Regions from separate parts of the Sedimentibacter sp. B4 genome, predicted to be linked through region 2. Evidence: riboswitches for the same ligand, from Rfam matches in the RefSeq annotation. Region 2 holds a riboswitch; the other holds the start of a gene.

Region 1 (11,009 bases), on a different contig from region 2:
AATGCACTTCCAATGGATTCAAAGGAAACACCCCCTATGCATTAGTATATACAGCCAGGGGGTGCTTTATGTGCAGCATTTATTCAATTTTATTTTTAATCGCGATAGTACCTGTCATAATCGTTATATCCGTCTTGTGCGTTAAAATCATTTAAATTAAAATCGCCTGAAGTTGCCGTTCCGTTGTCCAGCGAAATTTTCCTAAGAGCCACATAAAGCTGTGCACATGTTGCATCGTAATAAGGATTCACGAAAAGCATTCCTATAACCAGCGCCAATAATCCCAGAAGATACCACCCCAAAAATGATATATCCAGTACAAAAGCTTCAAATTTATTACCATTCATCATTTTTCTGCTCAGGGTAATTGCTTCATTTGCCCCTATGTTTGGATTATCACCCAGTATATACGGAACCATCCTGTACGAATATGCTTTTATTATGCCTGGAATAACAAAAAGCAGCGTCCACAAGATGTTGTAGACATTCATAAGAAACATTGTTGATATAATTCCCTTGTAATTCATGCTGTCAAAAGAAAACCCGTAACATCCCTTTGTATTCTTGTACTGTGAAAGCTTTACAAAATACCTCCTTGAACCAACTTCCAGCGAATATCCAACGAAGATCCTGAATACTAAAAGAAGAATTGCTCCAACTACAAAAATCATAAAATATTCCGGATGACGTGCTAAATATTCCCCTGTATCTTCGCCTCTTGAACTTCCGCCTCTGCCTGTTACCAGCATTAAAACCAAGCTTACTAAAAAAGCATTCCAGTAGTTGTTTTTAAGAGACGCCTTTGCTAATGATTTAAGCTCTACCCTATCCCACATATTACCTCCTATTTTAAACAGCTATTTAGCTGCAAATATTTGAACCAATAGCTTCATATATTTTCTCATTCCTTCACACAAATTGTAGCTTCCGTCATGAGATGCCCAGTCATAACACAGTCCTCTTGCAGCAATAAATAAATATTCCGTTATTCCTTCAGGTTCATAGTCCTTAATTATTTCATCATTTTCCTGACCAATCTTGATTATTTCCGTAAGCACTGCCTGCATATTTCTACCCTTGGAAATGTAAAGCTTGTTAGCAGATGCAAATAGCTGTTTTGCAGTTTCCACGCCTGTTAATTCATTATATTTCGCATAATATTCAAAATAATCAATAATATTTTCGACTGCGCATTTTCCTTTGACGTTAGGTCTTACTGTTTCTTCGAAATACACATCTCCCCTCTTGTATATTTCTATCAAAATATCATCCTTTGATTTGAAATAATTGTAGAAGGAACCAACAGACACACCAGCCTTGGTGCATATGTCGTCAATTTTCATGTTATTGAATCCCTTTTGTTCCATGAGTTTTATTGCAGTCTTGTAAATTTTGTTTTTTGTAGCCTCAGCCTGAATTTTTCTGCTGTTTATTTTCTCTGCAGCCATTTCAGTCTCCTTACATTATATTTAAAGTATCATTTGAATTATAACAAATTAATTATGCAATTACTATTGAAATCATAAAATATTTGAATATTTTTAATAATACTAAATTTATTCTTTCTTAAAAAATTATTGTCTTTATTTTGTTGACACCGGTGTTCAAAGACAATATAATAATTTCATTACATCAAGAAGGTGAAAATGTGGAAAATTATATTAAAAGAACTGCCAAAGTAATGTTTGGACTGGTACTATACTCAATTGGACTTTTATTCAGCATCAATGCAAACATTGGACTTGCTCCATGGGATGCTTTCGGAATTGGAGTATCGAACTTAACTGGAATTTCCTATGGAAATGTTAGCATATTGACCGGAATTATAATATTGTTTTCGGTTGTGCTTCTAAAGGAAAAAATAGGCATTGGGACTGTTTTGAACACCGTCCTCATAGGTATATTCGTTGATATTCTTCTTTCATTGAATATATTGCCTAAAATGACAAACTTTTTTGCCGGCTTGTTGGTTATGGTCATAGGTCAAGTAATAGTAAGCTTTGCCAGCTATTTTTACATAAGCCCCGGCATGGGATGCGGACCAAGAGACACACTCATGGTTGCACTGGGCAAGAGGTTTCCCACTGTTCCAATCGGAGCAATCCGCGGGCTCATTGAAGGCACAGTGCTTATCATAGGCTTCCTTCTTGGAGCAAAGGTCGGAATAGGAACTGTCATTGCAGTTTTCGGAATAAGTTTCATAATGCAGACAACATTCAAATACCTTAAGTTTGACATAAAGGCTGTTGTACACGAAAGCCTTTTCGATTCATTGAAAAATTTCAAGGTTATATTTGCTAAATCATAAAAAAGCTATGTTTCCATAGCTTTTTATATTATGTGTATTAATTTCATACCAAAGTGAGAATTTCTCTTATGTCCTTGATTTTTGCAGAAGCCATGTCACCTTCTTTTTCTTCTCCGTAACCATACTGGCAGTAAACAGAATATATTTCGTTTTTCACCCCTGCTTCAATATCATGAAATCTGTCACCCACAATTACCTGGTTCATAGGATAATTGTTTTTAATGATTTTTAAAACCTCATGTTTAGGAATGAAATCATACATTTCAGAACAAATTAAATCATCAAAATAAACATCGAGATTGAATGCAGCAACAGCTGCTTCCATGTACCTGACACTGCAGTTGCTTAAAAATACAAGCTTAAAATCTCTTTTCTTAAGTGATTGGAGAACTTCTGCTGTATTGTCATAAAGACAGCCACTTCCTGAAAGCAGTTGATTATGCATTTCTCTTCCGATTATTGCTCCGGCTCTGTCCTTAAAAGATTCATCCAGATCTTTCATGAAATCGTCCCACATCTCAATCCTGGTGTACCCAAGCCATCTTGAAATTTCATCATCCTTCCACTCCCTTGGTTCTGCTTTTTTATTATCCACAAGAAAATCATAGGCCTTCCTGAAAGCAGGTGAGTAAATTTTGATGCTGTTGTTAAGTGTTCCGTCAAAATCAAAATAAATTGTTTTGACGTCCTGAAGCTTCATTTTACTTCTCCAGCTCATCAAAAAGATTTACCATTTCAATTGCTGTGCAGGCAGCATCATAACCCTTGTTTCCTGCTTTTGTTCCTGCTCTTTCAATAGCCTGTTCAATTGTGTCTGTAGTGAGCACTCCAAAGACTACCGGAAGTCCTGTTTCCAGAGAAACGTTGGCTATTCCTTTTGACACTTCGCTTGAAACGAAGTCAAAGTGAGGAGTAGATCCTTTTATTACTGCACCAAGGCATACAACGGCGCTGTACTTGCCCGACTGTGCCATCTTCTTTGCAGCCAGAGGAATTTCAAAAGCTCCCGGAACCCAGGCAACTTCAATTTCTTCTTCATTTACACCGTGTCTCTTCAGCGCATCCAGTGCTCCAGCCAAAAGCTTTCCTCCAATAAATTCGTTGAATCTTCCTACCACTATACCATATTTCTTATTGTTTGATGTTAATCTTCCTTCATATATTCTCATGTTCATCCTCCTATTAAAATTGTAAATCGTGACCCATTTTTTCTTTTTTTGTTTTTAAATAAAATTCATTTTTTTCGTTACTTTCCACCTGAATATTTTCCTTGCCTACAACTTCAATTCCAAAGCCTGACAGACCTATAATCTTTTGAGGATTGTTTGTCATAAGTCTTATTTTTCTGATTCCAAGAGCATACAGTATCTGCGCCCCAATTCCGTAATCTCTTAAATCTTCCTCGAATCCAAGAGCAAGGTTTGCTTCCACAGTGTCCATTCCCTGGTCCTGCAGTGAATATGCCCTGATTTTGTTGATGAGGCCTATTCCTCTTCCTTCCTGCCTCATGTATAAAAGAACTCCTCTTCCTTCTTCCTCTATGCGCATCAATGCTTCATGCATCTGATCACCGCAGTCGCACCTCAATGAACCGAAAGCATCTCCTGTGAGGCATTCCGAGTGAACCCTCACAAGCACAGGTTCCTCTGTCTCTACATCGCCTTTAACAAGAGCCACATGATGCTCTCCTGTAATTTTATTGATGAATCCTATCATTTTAAAATCACCGAATTTTGTAGGCATGCTTGCTTCGGCAACTTTTTCCACAAGCACTTCCTTTTTTCGCCTGTATTCAACCAGGTCCTTAATTGTAATAAGCTTCAAGTCGAATTTCTCTGCATATTTTTCAAGGTCCGGAACCCTTGCCATGGTACCGTCTTCATTCATTATTTCGCAAATTACTCCTGCAGGATAAAGACCTGCCAGTCTTGCCAGGTCAACAGATGCTTCCGTATGTCCTGTTCGCACCAGCACTCCGCCGTCTTTTGCAACCAGAGGAAAAATATGTCCCGGCCTGTTGAACTCTGAAGGCTTTGCATCCTTTTCAAGCATGTGCTGAATAGTCTGTGCCCTTTCATGAGCTGATATTCCTGTTGTAGATCTGTTTGAATCAACAGAAACAGTAAATGCCGTTTCCTTTGGGTCCGTATTGTTTGTAACCATACTCTTTATGTTGAGTTCATCAAGCCTTTCCTTGAGCATTGGAAGGCATATGAGACCTCTTCCATGCTTAGCCATAAAGTTGATATGCTCCGGCTTTACCTTTTCTGCAGCCATGAGCAAATCGCCTTCATTTTCTCTGTCCTCGTCATCAATTACTATTACCATGTTTCCTCTTTTGAGTTCCTGAATTGCTTCTTCAATCGTATTAAACATATTTCCTCCTATAAAAAACCATTGTCAGCTAAAAATTTCATATCTATTTTGCTTGTTTCCTGTTTTTCATCACTTTTGAAAGTAAGAAATCTTTCAATGTATTTTCCCACAATGTCACATTCAAGATTCACTTCATCACCTATTCTTTTCTTAAGCAAGACTGTTTCTTCCTTTGTAACAGGTATGAGAGACACCCTGAATGAATTATTGTCTGTATCAACAACCGTAAGGCTCGTTCCGTCAATTGCAACAGAACCCTTTGGTATTATGTACTTAATTACATTGCTTGTAGTTTCAACCGTGAGCCAGGTTGCGTTGTCTTCATCCTTATATTCCTTTATGGTTCCTGTTCCGTCTATGTGTCCGGAAACTATGTGGCCTCCAAGTCTGTCACTCACTTTAAGTGCCCTTTCAAGATTGACAGGACTGCCTTTCTTAAGTTTGCCTAGGTTTGTCTTTCGCATGGTTTCAGGCATTACATCAACTGTAAATGAACTGTTTGTAAAACTTGCTACTGTCAGACATACGCCGTTTGTGCTTATGCTGTCCCCAAGCCTAACATTTTCAAGAACTTTTTTAGCCTTAATGGTTAGCTTCATGGACTTTCCTCCATTTTCAGCACCTTCCATTGTACCTACTTCTTCAATCAATCCTGTAAACATATTAATTATCCTTTCTAACATAAGCTTCAATCATTATGTCATCATCAAAGTGGCTTATTTTTAAATTCTTAAGACTCACTGCATCCTTAAGATGTTCGAACCCTTTTCCTCCAACCGGCGTCTTTGCTTCATCTCCTCCTATTATTTTAGGAGCAATGAAAGCCACTACCTTGTCTGCAAGTTTCCTTTCAATTATGGAAAAATTAAGCGTTGAGCCTCCTTCAACCAGTACACTGTCAATACCTTCGCTGCCAAGCCAGTCAAACAAATATGATAAATCAACCTTTGAATCGAATTCCGGAGTAATTACAACCTGGACGTTGTTGAACCCTTTCAATAGTTCTATTTTTTGTTTGTCGGCTCTGTCAGTTGTGGCTATAATGGTTTTTTTATCTGAATCAATACTAAGCACTTTTGAATCAGGCGGTATTCTCAAACTAGAGTCAACAATTATTCTTGTTGCATCCGTTCCTCCGTTTTTAAGCCTTGTAGTAAGAGATGGATCATCTTTTATTATGGTGTTTACACCAACCATTATTCCTGAAACCCGATTTCTTAATTCATGCACATAATGTCTTGATTTTTCATTAGTTATCCACATTGACTCCCCTGTGTTGGTGGCAATTTTGCCGTCTAATGTCATGGCAGTCTTCAGTATACAAAAAGGTTTTTTTTCTCGTATGAACTTTAGGAAAATTTCATTTATCTTTTGTGCCTCCGCCTCAAGAACACCTGTGACAACTTCTATGCCGTTTTGCATGAGTATGGATATTCCTTTTCCTGCCACTTTAGGATTTGGATCAATCATTGCGACAACTGCCCTGGCAATTTTCTTTTCAACCAAAAGATCAGCGCATGGAGGTGTCTTTCCATAATGGGAACAGGGCTCAAGTGTCACATAAATAGTTGATCCTTCCACATCTTCATGAGCATTGTTTATTGCATTTACCTCGGCGTGAGGACCTCCGAAATATTCATGGTATCCTTCGCCTATGATTTTGCCATTCTTAACAATTATCGCTCCCACAAGAGGATTTGGACTGGTTTTTCCTATGCCCTTTAAGGACAAATCCAATGCTTTTTTCATATAAAACATGTCTTTAGATTCCATAGTCACCTCCATGATTATAATTTCCAAAATTTCATCTTTTACTTCTTGATACCCAAATTTTATAATTGTATTCATAGTGCGGAAAATTGTACGGGCATAAATTACATTGCATAATAAAAGGTTCTGAAGATAGTCTTCAGAACCGTATGTTCAAAATTACGAATACAAAAATATATTCGTCTTTCTTCTCCCATCCAGACTTTACTGTCGGTCTTGGAATTTCACCAAGTCAACCTTTCGGCTCGCGGACTTTACCGCCGGTCGGGAATTTCACCCTGCCCTGAAGATATATTCAATTTATTGTGATTATAATACCAAATCATTTGATTGTCAAATATTTTTTATTAAATTTGTCAATTGATATATTTAGAGACAATTGATTCAGCTTGAACAAATATGCCAAATTTACCACAAAAGAGGGATTTTTTGTATATTAAATCATTGATTTTTTTAATTCTGTATAATATAATCTTAATGGCGGTGATGAATCTTGAACTTATACCAATCAATCTCAAAGAAAAAGGCAATCGTTGATGTAATAGTAAATTTAATGGATGAAGAAGGCCTGAAAAATGTCACAATAAAGGACATCTGCGAAAATGCAGACATTTCTATAGGTTCATTCTATCATTATTTCAGCTCAAAAGATTCAATTGTGCAGGAAATGTATCAGCTCATGGATGAATATTTTTTATTGAATAAAGACAATATATGCAACCATTTTACTGCAATCGAAGATATAATTGATTTTGTCACACATTTTGGTTTATATGTGGAGCAATGGGGTTATTATGCTAACCTCCTTGTAATACGCACATCTTTAGAAGAAGCAGCCAAAGGTTCTCTAAATAAACATAGAAAAATTTACAATGTTCTTAAAGATATCATAGATATAGGAATTGAAGATAAATTCTTTAAAATAAACATTGATGATGAAGACCTTGCTTCAACAATATTTGTTATAATAAGAGGATATATGCTTGAATGGACAAAACACGGAGCCAATTACCCTGTCAAGGATAATATGGTCAGACAAGTAAAATATCTTTTAAATTCCATAAGTTAAAATAAAATCCACCGAAGTGGATTTTTATTTTTCTCTGTATTCTCTGCACTTTTGCAAAAATACATGAATATTTTGTTTTTCTTTTCCTATGTCGCTGCCCTTTCTGCCCAACCTGTCGCAAAACCCCAAAAGAGCTACTTCTTCTATGTCTGTTTCTTCCTTCATACTTTTTATGTCGGCAAATCCGTTGTTCTTGACCACATGAAGTATCTGCATGTGCCATCTTATTAAATGTTCAACCTGATGGATGAATTTATGGTCTGTGGTAAATTCTTTTAAGAATTCTCCAGCCATTACAGCTCCAACTTTTTCATGGTCGTAAGATGTAATTTTGCCTTTTCTTTTTTTAGTTGTGTCTGGTTTTCCTATGTCGTGAAGCAGAGCTGCCCACATAAACACTTTTTCATTTCTGCTTTTATGTTTTTCTCTGGCAGCAAAATCTATTACCATCATTGTATGGTTCCACACATTGCCTTCCGGGTGATAAACCGGCGACTGTTCGGCGTATTTCATGTTGTATATCATATTAAAGGGATGTTCCCTGAATATAGCCGTACTAGCTATGCTGTTAAAAAATTCGGAAGGTTTGTCATCCATCAGCAGGTGGTTGTTTATTTCATACAGTAAAATTTCTTTTGTTTCATCATCTGTTAAATCATAATTAAGCTCTTTTTGTTTTAGCTGCATGTTCACCTCTTTAATATCATTAATTTTATCATTATTATGATGCCAATGTAAACATAAAATATACTTTTGTATTAATGGCAGCATTTCCAATAATAAATACAATTGAAATTTATATTTTTTATAATTTAAATTTTCATCAAAAAGTATTATTAAGCTATTGACACTTATAAACAGCATATGTATAATAAGCTATTAAAATAAGTAATTGACAAAGGCGTCAACTTTTCGTAAGTTGCGCCTTTTTTTATTGCTTTTACGACATGGAGGAGAAATAAAATGAAATCAAAAAAAATTATTGCGTCATTGCTTGCTGTGACATTATTAGCTGGTATGGCATCAGGCCTTACAGCATGCAGTTCAAATGAAAAAGCAAGCACAGAAGAAAAAAAAGTTTTGAAAATAGGTATGGAATGTGCTTATGCACCATTTAACTGGACTCAGACAACAGATGAAAACGGTGCATTACCCATTGCCGAAACCGGCGGATATGCAAACGGTTATGACATAATGGTCAGCAAGATGATATCAGAAGAACTTGGCTATGAAGTTGAAATTTATAAAACAGAGTGGGACAGCCTGATTCTTTCTGTGAATTCAGGAAAAATTGATGCTGTTGTTGCCGGTATGGCCATGACTGAAGAAAGAAAACAAAGTGTGGATTTCACAGATACATATTACGTTGCAGACATAGTGGCAGTAACAATGAAAGGCAGCAAATATGAAAATGCCAAGTCATTGAATGATCTGACAGGTGCATCTGTAACATCTCAGGTAGCAACAATCTGGTATGATACAATTGAAGATCAGTTGCAGAATGCTGACATAAAACCTCCCGTAGATTCAACTCCGTCTACAATCACTACTCTTACATCAGGCAAGACAGACATCATAGTTATAGACATGCCAACAGCACTGGCAGCTCAAATGGCTAATCCAGACATGGTAATTCTGGACCTTGCAGAAGGGGATTTCGACACAAGTTCTGAAGATACAGACTTTGGCATTGCCGTTAAAAAAGGAAACACAGAATTGGTCGAAGAACTGAACAAGGTAGTTTCAAAACTTACTGATGCAAAAAAAGAAGAACTCATGAAAAAAGCACTGGAAATCCAGCCACTATCATAACTATAAGCGAAAGGATCATACTATGAACTCAAATTTGCCAACAACATTCTGGAGATGGATTCCTTTCCTTTTTAACGAGTATTTGCCTATGTTTGTTAAAGGAGCAGCTATTACATTCTACATATCCGTCATTGGTACATTGATGGGATTGATAATAGGGCTTCTTGCCGGAATCATTCAGACTATTCCCGTTGAAATCAATGATAACCCCCTTAAAAAGACTGTACTTTATGTAGTTAAAACACTATTGAAAGTTTATATCGAATTTTTCAGGGGAACCCCTATGATGGTTCAAGCCATGATAGTTTATTACGGTCTCATGCAGGTTTTTCAAATCGACTTGAGCTCCATGACAGCAGGATTGCTTGTTGTATCAATCAATACAGGTGCATACATGGCAGAAACCGTAAGAGGAGGAATCATATCAATTGACGAAGGTCAGACAGAAGCTGCTAAAGCTCTGGGCATGACACACTTCAGAACAATGTATTCAATTGTCCTTCCTCAGGCCTTCAGAAACATAATTCCTCAAATAGGAAACAACCTTATAACAAATATAAAGGATACATCCGTGCTGAGTGCAATAGCTGTTCCTGAACTTTTTCTGGCGGGCAAATCTGCATCAACAACATATTTTAGATACTTTGAGGTGTATTTCATTATCTGCATTGTTTATCTGACTATGACCCTTACAGTGTCACGACTTCTTAGGATGCTTGAGAACAAGCTTGATGGCCCTTCAAGCTACGAATTGGCGGAAGAGTTTCAGGAAGAAATTACTGCCGATTTGAAAGAAACTTTTGTAATATAGGAGGACTCATGGAAACAAATACAATTCTGGAAATCAATCATCTGGTCAAAACCTTTGGAGATAATGAAGTTTTAAAAGATATAGATTTCTCTACAAAGGAAGGAGATGTGATTTGTATAATAGGGTCTTCAGGCTCAGGCAAATCAACTCTGTTAAGATGCATAAACATGCTGGAAACGCCCACAAGCGGTGAAATACTGCACAAAGGAAACAACATAAATGAAACGGCACTTAAGCTAAACGAATATCGTTCAAAGGTAGGCATGGTGTTCCAGTCATTCAATTTGTTCAACAACATGACTGTTCTTGAAAACTGTATGATTGGAGTTACGACAGTCAGAAAAAAAGACAGCGTATATGCAAGAATTGTTGCAATGCATTATTTGAAGAAAGTTGGAATGGCTGCATACATAAATGCCAAACCCCATCAGCTTAGCGGAGGCCAGAAGCAGCGTGTTGCCATAGCCAGAGCACTTGCCATGGAGCCTGAAATGATTTTGTTTGACGAACCAACAAGCGCCCTGGACCCTGAAATGGTTGGAGAAGTTCTGACAGTAATGAAGACTTTGGCCAAGGAAGGAATGACCATGATTATTGTAACTCATGAAATGGCATTTGCCAGGGATGTTTCGACAAGAGTAGTGTTCATGGACAATGGAGTGATTGCAGAGGAAGGACCCCCGGAGCAGATTTTTGCAACACCTCAAAACCACCGCACAAAGGAGTTTCTGTCAAGATTCATTTCTCATTAATTTACCTAATGAATTTCACTTTATTAATTTTTTATAATATTGACTAATCTCACAAAAACTTATATTATTATAACCATAAACATTAAAAATAAGCAAGAGAAGGTACTGAAA
Region 2 (11,009 bases):
TCATATTAGCACCTCCTTAAATCAGTATATCAGAAGTTGAAAATTTTTACAAATCAATATTATCAAATTTCACTATTTTTATTTGAGAAGGCGTATATTCTGTTTCTGAAACTATTACATCAAGAATCTTTGTTGCATCAGCCTGTTCAATAGTTTCATTTGTAACAACTTTTACAGTGTCAGAGTCTACTATTACCACTGTCTCATTGTATCCCTTAGACTGAAGCATTATTTCAATATTTTGTTCCGCTTCTATGTAAGAATTCTTGTTTAAAAGAAGTGATTCAAACTGTTTTTTTGTATCTTCAGATATTGAAGCATTGCTTATGCTTTCTTCAAGATGATCAACAACGTCCATGTTTTTCTTTTCTTTATTTAGCTTGAAACTTGAAAAGCTGGCACTGAGTGTATCTAAAATGCCTGTAGAAGAAGCTGCAGCTGAATTCATGTCTGTAATGTCAGTTATATCACCAAGAATTTCATAGTCTGATTCTTCTTCAGTATCTTCTGATTCAGCAGTTTCAAAGTCTTCTTTTACAGCTTCACCTTCAGAAGTTTCAACCGGAGTTTCATCTTCTGCAACTTCTTCACCTGCGGTATTTTCTTCACCTTCTACAAATTCAGCAATGTCTTCCTCTAGTGTATCTGCCCCTGGTGCTACAACCTGTGCGTAATCATCAGCATCAAAGGTGTCCTTCGGAGACATGGTCAAATTCACATAGCCAATAATAAATATTATTGCCAAAGAAGTTATAAAAACCAGTGTTTCTTTTTTCATAATCATAATTACCCCCTTAGTTCATTTCTGATAAAATTATTTCAATATCATTTAATTTGATATCTAATAAAGTCTTTACGCTGTTAGCCAGAACAGCATAAATATCTTTACTTCCTCTATAATCTGCAACTACTAAAACTCCTGAAATTTCAGGGTATTGATAAGTTTTTTCCACTACTTGGTTATCGCCTCCCAGAACAACTTGACTTTGTCTGGTCTCACTTTTCACCTCTCTTCTTGTACCGTCGCTGTTCACTTCAATATTTGTTTCATTGCTTATGTTTTCATCATAAACAGGCTCCATTTCCGGAGTTTTCTTTGTGTAAATCATGACATCGACGCTTTTCATATTTTCTATTTTCCCCAGTATTTCTTCTAACCTCTTTTCCAATGATTGTACATAGCTGTCTGTTAAGTCTTCCTGAGTGTTCACATAAACTGTCTTTGCATCGGAGAAATTACCTGTTATTTTCGTGGTGTCAAAATTAAGTATCAAAGAAATGATAACAAGCAATATAAATATGTTTACCGCATATTTAAGATTTTTGTTGTCTTTAAACATTTTAATAAAATTATTCATAGGTTCCTCCTGATGTAACTCTTATATTATCTGAACTGATTTTAAATACTTCAGCTATGTTCTTTTTTTATTTTTTTTGTTGTGTCGGTACTCATAAGCCCTTTTGTTGTTACCAAGACATCAATATCCATGTTTCCTGTAAAATTCAGCTCAATGTTTTTAATCACTTCTTCTCCTTCATAAAAATCCTGATTTAATTTCTCTATGAATTCAGGGTCAATGTTTTGTATGCTCATTTCCCTCTGATAATCCGGTGAAATATCAGGCATATCCAATAAGTTTAAATTAATGCTTCCATTAAGAAATATATTGTCCAATATATAAATCATGATAAAAAGTTTTAAAGAAATTCTGCAAAATTTTTGTGTCTTGCCTTCAGGAAAAATTATCATGATAAGGTTGAACATCAATATTAATACCAGTATGTTTACAATTGTACTTTTCATAGATTACCCGAATATGTTATTCATATAGTTTAGTAAAATGGAATAATAAACAGTCACAATGATTATGGGAGTTAAAAGACATATGAGGTATATGTAAAACAAGTCTGCCATCTCATAAATAAGCTTGGATATATTTTCATTGAACGGCTCTGTAAGAACTCCCACTGCCTTGTACAAAACAAGTGCAAGCGCAATTTTTACAAGAGAACCTCCAAATGCCGTCAGGAGGAAAACAATCACTACAACACCAAGTACATCCTTTATCATCAATATGCTTTTTAAAAACACTCCGAAGAAATTTGTCACTGCACTTCCTATAACAGGCACAGCCGAGGGACTCAGTGCTTTTATGGAACTTATAAAAATATTATCCGTTTTATATAATATATATCCTTGTACAGAAAAATTTATGACAACAATAATCATATAACCGGACAAAATTAAGAGCGTAACCTTTTTTAATGCCCCATAAAAAAGCTTCATGTTTATGAGTTTACTCATGTTGTTTACAAGAATTACAGCAATCATTATTACAGTAACTATGTCCGTGAAGCTGTATACAAACTGTGTTGTTATTCCTATGACATAATTAAGTGATGTCTGGAAGAACTGCAGCATGCTTAACTTACCAAATGTGAGCATTGCGGCCATAAACACGGCATTCATTTCTTCTGTAATGATCTTGAAGCTTGAAAAATCATTTCTAAGCATGTCCTTTATGGACAGCACATCCTTCAATATTATTGTGAATATTATTATTACGGAAAATAAAACCACAATATCTGAGACACTTTGATTGTTTATTTCATCTGCAAAATACTTTATTATGGTTAAAAGCATGCAAATTGCTACTACGTTCATTCCGGTTTTTAACAAATCCCTGTAAAAATCCTTTTTGTTTTCAAGCTCATACCTGATGTAATCCTTCAGGCTTATTTCAAGTTCTCCTTTGAAAGCTTTTTTTATGATGTCCTTTATTTCTATGTTGTTGTATTTAAAGTATGAACTTCCGCTGTTTATATACTCCTCTATGTCATGAACAGGAACTTTATCCAATGCTTCATCCAGAGTATTTGCGTATGTTGTCTTTGTTAAGCACAAAATCAAAACCAGAATTAAAACCATTATTTTTTTTTTCATTTCATCACCCGTTAACAAGCAGAAGTATTTGATCTAGGAAAATCTTTATAACATCCATGGAATAGATTAGTATTATTATTTTTCCTGCAATTTCAACCTTCTTGCCTACGGATTCATAACTTAAATCCTTACAAAGGAGTGATATGAAATCACATATATACGCTATTCCCACAATTTTTAATATGGTGCTGAAATATTCGGTCTTCAGGTTATACCTGTTAAACAGATTTACAATCTCCAGGACATAGGTTCTGAGCTCCCGAAACAGTATGTAAACCACAAGTATTCCGAATATTGCAGTAATGTAGACTTTGAACTCAGGATTGAACTTTGAAATGGTAATGCTCAATATTACTGTTATAACTGCAATGAATATTATTTTAGCAAGCAACATATCATTTTTATCAATACAAGTTGAATACTGATTTAACCTCCATGAACAAATCATTCATCATTCCAACTATGAGAGTCATTACCACTATGACGCCTGCAAGCGTCACAAACATTGCCTGTTCATCCCTTCCGGTTTTAGCCAAAATCTGATTAAATACTGCAACTACAATACCTATTGCACCAACTTTAAAAATTAAATCTACATCCATAGCTCCCCTCCTAAATCAAAATTACAGCAGTCAGGCATCCCACAAGCAATGATATCCTGTTGTTAAGGTTTTTCTTCTCACTGTTTGATATTTCATGTTTTTTCATTGAATTCTCCATTTCGTTCACTGTGTATAAAAGCTTTTTGTCAAGAATATCCGAATAGGTGCTCCCGTAAAAATCAACTACTTCGGCAAAATGTCTGTTGAAATCATCTGGAGTCATCAAAACATTTCCAATCATTGTTAAATAATCTCTTCTACCAGTTTTTTCTTCAAGAGATTCAATCATTTTTTCGCAAACTTTCTTGACTTCATTGCTTTTGAAGTCGTATTGATCGTATATTTCACCTATTGACATTTTCATGTGACAGGAATAAATTCTCAAATATTCAGTGAACTCCGTCAGTTCCTTCATTCGCGCAATAATTTTGTCCCCGGAGTCGTTTATATATTTGAAAATGAATTTAACTGATATTATTATGAGAACAAATATGGTGCTTTTAGCCCACATCACTGTATATCACCTTATTTCTCTGCAAATCATAGATTTCTTTTACGGCGGTTGGTTTATTTGAACTTTTTAAAATCACTGCTCTGTCAAAAAAATTATTTTCTAAAATTGACTTCATATAAATATTTTTTTTCACATCATCGAGGCTGAAGCCATGAGCTGTAGTTATTATATTAACGCCGCTTTTCAAAGCATACTGCACTGTTTCAAAGTCATCCATGGACCCTAGCTCGTCTGATATTATTGCCTTTGGAGAAAGAGATCTTATGCTCATAAAGAAACCCTCCCTTTTCATGCAGTAGGACAATACGTCAGATCTTCTTCCCACATACATTTGTGGAACACCTCCGAACACAGATGATATTTCTCCCCTTTCATCAATGATCGATATGTCGCAGCCTTCAAAATGAGGATTTGAGAATCCATCGCTTAAATTTGCAGCTACATCTCTTATGAATGTTGTCTTGCCCGACATGGGAGGACCTATAATCAATGTGTTGAAAATATTTTGCTTTGAACTGACGAAAAATTTTAGAAAATTTTTAGAACATCCGGGGAATTCCCTTGCAATTCTAATGTTAAGACTTGTTATGTTTTTAAAACCCTTGAATAAATCACCTTCATAGATGCAATCACCTCCAAGACCAATTCTGTGTCCCCCTTCCACTGTAATGTATCCGTTTCTTATTTCTTTTTCATAAGCATGAATCGAGTTTTTTGTTACGATAGAAATTGTTTCATCAATGTCTTTTTTGCTGAGCCTCAAGTCATTATCCATAAAAATTTCATTTCTGATAAATTTTATAAACACAGGGCTGTTGACCCGAAGCCTTATTTCAACGGCTTCCCTTTCAATTAGCTCAGACTGCTTGGACACTATGTTTCTTATGTTGTTTCCCAATAATTTTAAAATGCTGTTCATTTTCATCTCCATCCTTGTCCTCTTAATCTATAATATTATGCTTAATTGATTTTATGATAAAATGTATATATAAATTTATATAACAAGAGATAGTTTTAAATTAAAAAATCAAATTATTTTTGTAAAATGTGTTTACAAATGAAAAATTAATGGTATAATGACTTTGTAAATATCTTCAGGGCAGGGTTAAATTCCCGACCGGCGGTAAAGTCCGCGAGCCGAAAGGTTGACTTGGTGAAATTCCAGGACCGACAGTATAGTCTGGATGGTAGGAGAGATTACTTGCATTTTGTGAGCAAATTACTATCGACATTTAGGCCTCTGAAGATTTCAGAGGTTTTTTATATTCTCTGACAATCTTTATATGCACAAGGAGGAAAATAATGAAAAGTGAAATTTCAGTAAATCAAAGAGGAAGTGCTAAAGTAATAGCAAAAGTAGGTGTATTATCAGCAGTGGCAACAGTTTTAATGTTGTTTGACTTCCCGCTGTGGTTCGCCCCTAATTTTTATCAATTGGATTTCAGTGAGGTTCCTGTTCTTTTAGGAGCATTTGCTTTAGGACCTGCTGCCGGAGCTGCAATTGAACTGGTAAAAATTTTAATTAACTTTGTTTTAAACGGAACTGATACAGGCGGTGTAGGCGAACTTGCAAACTTTATTATAGGATGCTCATTGGTTATTCCTGCAGGTTTTATCTACAAACATAATAAATCTTATAAAACTGCAATCATAGGCTTTATAGCAGGAACACTGGCAATGGCAATTGCTGGAGCATTCATGAACTATTACTTGCTTCTCCCTGTTTATTCAAAAGTGTACGGAGCTCCGGTTCAGGCTTTTATAGAAATGGGAAAAGCGCTTAACCCTGCAATTACAGATTTAAAAACTTTTGTACTTTATGCAGTCGTTCCTTTCAATATATTCAAAGGAATTGTAGTGTCTGCAGCCGTACTACTCATTTACAAAAGAATATCACCGATACTGCACAAATAAATATATGATTTAAAGCCGCGTTAATTAAAAAATGCGGCTTTTTTTGTTGCTTTATTTTTCTTGACTACAAAGCACATTTAATATTATAATTAATTGTTGGTTAACGTTATCATGATATATGATTTATAAATAGAGGGGAATTCTTATGAAAATAAAAATTTATTCGGTTTTATACTTCCTTAATTTTTATCTGTCAGGACTTTTGATTCCTGTACTCAGTCTTCTGTTGATTGAAAAAGGCGCAACGCTTAGCAACCTGTCTATTATTTTAGGATTTTACGCTTTTACTGTTGTCTTGCTGGAACTTCCAACAGGAATCATGGCAGATTTGTTTGGGAGGAAAAAAACTTTCAGTCTTTCACTTATTATTTCAACCATAGGTTTTATAATAATTTTGTTTGGAAAAGGTTTTTTGTTTATGTGCCTTGGAATTATGTTTTATGGTATCAGCAAAGCCCTGGCATCCGGTTCCTTTGATGCCTTATTTATTGATTATTACATAGAACACAACGGAAAAGATCACCTTCACAACATAACAACAAGACTTTCAGTTCTTGAAGCCCTTGGTCTTTCAGCAGGTGCTGTATCAGGAGGTTTTTTCCCAAAAATATCTGCTCTATACTTCCCTGCTTTAGGCATGTATGATTTAAACCTTATTGTAAGAATTGTTTTGTCACTTCTTGTCTCTTGTATGTCCATGATATATATTGTTGAAACAAAAAAACCGGAAAAAACAGAGAGAATTTCAATCAAACAGCACGTAATTAACAGTTCGAATCTTGTGATGAAAAACACAACTGTCATATGTATTTTCATTTCAGTTTTTGCAACAGGAATTTTTCTGAGTTCTCTTGAAACTTATTGGCAGCCGCATTTTATTTCACTTCTCCCTAATGATAACATGATGGGACTTTTGGGTGTTATGGCATTTTTGTACCTGGCTGCTGCAACTGTAGGTAGCATTGCTTCAAACAAATTAATTAAGAAACACAAATTAAACTCAAAAAAATTGTACTTGTTCATGAGGCTTATGATGTCATTGTTTCTTGTGGCTACATCTTTGCAGACAAAAATATATCCCTTCATTGGGTTTTATTCGATTATTTATATGATGTTTGGAATGGCCAGTGTACCGGAAGGAGCAATATTAAACGGTGAAGTTCCAAATGAAATAAGAGCCAGCGTGCTTTCGGTTTATTCTTTCGTCTTTCAAATCGGAGGACTCTCAGGGTCTCTTATTTACAGCATTATAATAAACTATGTTTCAATTCCAATAATCTGGACTATTGCAGCATGTATAATACTTGTAACTGTTTTAATAACTGCAAAGAAATTTTTATCCCATGTTCCTGAAACTTTAACTGCAAAATAAAAACAAGCTGTTTATTATAACAGCTTTTTTTTATACATAGGTCCCCCTAGCGGAGTTGCGGAGCAACTTTTTTATTGAAATTAATGTCACATCTCACTGCACTTTTAGCATTAATACGACACATTCTGTCAATTTGGTCATATGATATATTATTATTGTATGAAAGGAAGAACTATATGAACAACACTTTTAATAGAAATACAAATTTTAATGCACCATCTTTAAATAGAAACACAATGCTTACATCTTACAATTCATATACAAATGATTATGTCAGAGATACAACTCCAATAAATTCAAATTATTACAATCAGTATATTCCCAGTGTTTACGAAAAATATGATTTGAAGAAAAATGCACATTATGCAAAAACAGAAAAAGAAATGAAGGACTATGGACCTGAACCATTCACAGTGAACATTGAAGAAATTACAACGCAAAACAAAAATTTCCGTACTGTATTGTGGACAGGTGAACACTTGCAGCTTACTCTCATGAGCATAAATCCTGGTGAAGACATAGGACTTGAAATTCATCCTGAGCTTGATCAATTCCTTCGAATAGAAGACGGTCAGGGAATTGTTAAAATGGGTGATAATGAGAATAATTTGGAATATCAGGAGGATGTGTTCGAAGATTTTGCATTTATAATACCTGCAGGTAAATGGCACAATATTTTAAATACAGGCACAAAGGCGCTTAAGTTATACTCTATTTATGCTCCCCCTCAGCATCCTTACGGCACAGTCCATAAAACTAAAGAAGATGCAATGGCCGCTGAAGAAAATCACAGTCATTAAAATATTGTCAATTTCACTACCTGCAACATATCTTATAAGAGGAGGTGAAGTAAATAAATGTATAATATACGAGCTTCACAATACGGACCAATAATAGTGAACGGTTATGCATACCCATTTATCAATCAATCGGTTTTTCAGCAATGGACAAATAACATGACATATGTATCTTCTTTCAGTTATGGATTTAACAGAAATGGAGATTTGATTCCATTATTTGACGAGAGTTTAATACAGACAGCATACAGAAACCGCGTAGCGCCTATCATGACATTGACTCCGTTAGATGAAGCGGGAAATTTCAGCAATGAACTGGCCAGCTATGTATTAAATAATGAAGTTTCAAGAAATAGATTGATAAATAATATTTTCAACACTGTCATAAGAAAGGATTATTATGGTGTGGATTTTGACTTCGAGTTTTTGTTTGCTGATGATGCTGACGAATATGTTGAGTTAGTATCGCAGATGCAGCAAAGGCTTAATCCAATAGGAGCTGTGACATTGGTTGCTCTGGCACCAAAGACTTACACTGAACAACCGGGGTTGTTATATGAAGGTCATGACTACAGAGGTCTTGGAGAAGCAGCAGATTTATCGCTTCTAATGACTTATGAATGGGGTTACACCTACGGTCCTCCAATGGCTGTTGCTCCCATAAACAACGTGCGACAGGTACTTGAGTACGGTATAACTCAGATACCACCCAATAAAATATTAATGGGAATTCCAAACTATGGTTATGATTGGACACTGCCATTTGTACAGGGGCAATCTGTTGCTGAAAATCTTTCAAATCCGGAAGCAGTAGCAAGAGCGGCAAGCGTCGGAGCACAAATCCAATTTGATGAAACTGCTCAAACACCATTTTATGAATATACAGATAGTCAGGGACGACAGCATGTAGTATGGTTTGAAGATGAAAGAAGCTTAAGAGCAAAGCTTGAACTTGTAAATGAATACGGTCTGGCGGGAGTAAGCTTCTGGACAGTAATGAATCCGTTTCCTGCTGCCACAAAATTGTTAAATGAAATGTATGATGTTGTTAAGGTTATTTAGAAATTTTTAAATGGTAAAATAAAAAAGTCCGAGAAATCTCGGACTTTATTTATCTAATCACAAATTCCGTTGTCACACATGCAAAATAGAACAACCAATAGCAAGAAGAAAAACAACAATGTTGATCCATCTCCTAAAAATCCGCCTATTCCGCCTATATTATCTCTGTTGCATCCCATGTTTAAACCTCCCAAATAAATTATTTTAACTTATTATATGAGTGGTAGTTTTTCTTGTTACATAGAATCAGAGTAATTTATTTCTTCTTAACAGGAATCCAGACTTCGCTGTAAGCATAATCTTTTAATTTCTCATCCATTTTAGTATAAGAAAATGTTGGGACATTAATAACTTCATAATTTGAAGAAGGAAGCCATTCAGAATATACTTTTGCCATGGTCTCTTGTAATGTGGAAGGAAACGGTCCTTCATTTGGGAATACAGCCCAGCTACATGCTTCTACCTGCACTATATCTAAATGTTCACTTACCTTATTTTCAGTTGTTAAAACACCTATCAGGTGTGTTAAGTCCCCCTCTTCTTTTAAAAAGTCAGCATCTGCATCATAAGAAGCATTGACAATTTCACAAGGCTCCATATTTTGCAAAGAATGCATTTCTTCTTTTTGTTCTTTTGTTATGCTCATTGCAAGCTTTACAATTTCATTGTTGACACCTTCAAATTGCATGGGTACACGCTTACTCACTCCCACTAGATTAAATGCTGGTTTTTCTTCAATCCTAAATTCCATAGATATTCCTCCCTTAACGGTTATTATGAATGAAAGCTTGGGAAATGACTTGCTAATGCCAGTTTTTGTTACATCAGATGGTAAAAATCCACTCCATTTTTTAAATGCTCTTGTGAAGCCGTCCAATGACTGATATCCAAATTTAAAAGCAACATCTGTCACCTTTTCTCCCTTTAACAAATCCTTATTTGCTTCTGACAATTTTCTGTTTTTGATATATTCGTTAAGCGTCATCCCTGAAAGATAAAAAAATATCTTTCTAAAGTGATAATCAGAAACACCAGCATATTCGGAAATTATTTCAAGAGATAAATCATCTGTTAAATGCTCATCAATATAGTCCATCACCTGATTTAATTCTTTTAGCATTGTATCCCTCCTTTTCATGTCTACATAATACCAAAGTAATTTTAATAATGCTCGACATTTTTAATGCAAAAATTATCGGATATATTAATAATAAAAAACACCCGATAACAATCGAGTGTTTAAGTTCGTTTTGGTGAGTAAATACATAAGCCGAGTTCTGTATTAAACAGTCATCTATCTACGCCTGCCGTTACCGGCAGACTCCAGCAACCTACCATTTGGACTGTGACGAGCAGCCACTCTACGGTCCGTTCTTGGTCTTGCTCCAGGTGGGGTTTACATAGCCAATTAGTCGCCTAATTGCTGGTGAGCTCTTACCTCGCCTTTCCATCCTTACCGCTTGCGCGGCGGTCTCTTTCTGTTGCACTATCCTTAAGGTCACCCTCACTGGGTATTACCCAGCACCCTGCTCTATGGAGCTCGGACTTTCCTCATGCATCGCTGCATGCGACTGTATAATTTACTCTATGTTATAATACAGTATTTTTCATTTGTTGTCAAATGAATTATTAACCATTACTGTCATTTATTATTTTAAGTAATTAAGTTTTTTAAGCCACAATTGGTATGAAGCATCGCTTGGCATTCTCCAGTCGCCCCTTGGGGAAAGAGAAACTGAACCAACTTTTACACCATCAGGCATACATGAACGTTTAAACTGTTGAGTAAAAAATCTTTTGTAGA

The links. A riboswitch is a leader RNA that binds a small molecule or an ion and turns the genes downstream of it on or off. The one in region 2 is predicted to bind FMN.
Region 1: another riboswitch for FMN. It lies ahead of ribD (bifunctional diaminohydroxyphosphoribosylaminopyrimidine deaminase/5-amino-6-(5-phosphoribosylamino)uracil reductase RibD); the one in region 2 lies ahead of BN358_RS14425 (ECF transporter S component).

The regions. Positions count from the first base shown of each region.
Region 1 is NZ_CANG01000007.1:139,767-150,775, reverse strand. Features, by position in the region: gene yyaC (spore protease YyaC) at 1-22, opposite strand, end outside; gene BN358_RS01295 (DUF975 family protein) at 96-836, opposite strand; gene BN358_RS01290 (TetR/AcrR family transcriptional regulator) at 858-1,448, opposite strand; gene BN358_RS01285 (YitT family protein) at 1,649-2,308, shown strand; gene BN358_RS01280 (HAD family hydrolase) at 2,352-3,008, opposite strand; gene ribE (6,7-dimethyl-8-ribityllumazine synthase) at 3,010-3,477, opposite strand; gene BN358_RS01270 (bifunctional 3,4-dihydroxy-2-butanone-4-phosphate synthase/GTP cyclohydrolase II) at 3,491-4,684, opposite strand; gene BN358_RS01265 (riboflavin synthase) at 4,693-5,346, opposite strand; gene ribD (bifunctional diaminohydroxyphosphoribosylaminopyrimidine deaminase/5-amino-6-(5-phosphoribosylamino)uracil reductase RibD) at 5,348-6,457, opposite strand; FMN riboswitch at 6,636-6,749, opposite strand; gene BN358_RS01255 (TetR/AcrR family transcriptional regulator) at 6,948-7,523, shown strand; gene BN358_RS01250 (HDIG domain-containing metalloprotein) at 7,548-8,210, opposite strand; gene BN358_RS01245 (transporter substrate-binding domain-containing protein) at 8,487-9,335, shown strand; gene BN358_RS01240 (amino acid ABC transporter permease) at 9,358-10,146, shown strand; gene BN358_RS01235 (amino acid ABC transporter ATP-binding protein) at 10,155-10,898, shown strand.
Region 2 is NZ_CANG01000906.1:16,600-27,608, forward strand. Features, by position in the region: gene BN358_RS14380 (Asp23/Gls24 family envelope stress response protein) at 1-4, opposite strand, end outside; gene BN358_RS14385 (SpoIIIAH-like family protein) at 47-784, opposite strand; gene BN358_RS14390 (hypothetical protein) at 795-1,358, opposite strand; gene BN358_RS14395 (hypothetical protein) at 1,409-1,804, opposite strand; gene BN358_RS14400 (hypothetical protein) at 1,808-2,944, opposite strand; gene BN358_RS14405 (SpoIIIAC/SpoIIIAD family protein) at 2,949-3,392, opposite strand; gene spoIIIAC (stage III sporulation protein AC) at 3,349-3,546, opposite strand; gene BN358_RS14415 (hypothetical protein) at 3,557-4,057, opposite strand; gene spoIIIAA (stage III sporulation protein AA) at 4,047-4,979, opposite strand; FMN riboswitch at 5,147-5,260, shown strand; gene BN358_RS14425 (ECF transporter S component) at 5,363-5,974, shown strand; gene BN358_RS14430 (MFS transporter) at 6,120-7,346, shown strand; gene BN358_RS14435 (cupin domain-containing protein) at 7,523-8,146, shown strand; gene BN358_RS14440 (glycosyl hydrolase family 18 protein) at 8,204-9,205, shown strand; gene BN358_RS28390 (hypothetical protein) at 9,259-9,384, opposite strand; gene BN358_RS14445 (AraC family transcriptional regulator) at 9,462-10,325, opposite strand; RNA gene rnpB (RNase P RNA component class A) at 10,456-10,792, opposite strand; gene BN358_RS14450 (NAD(+) synthase) at 10,855-11,009, opposite strand, start outside.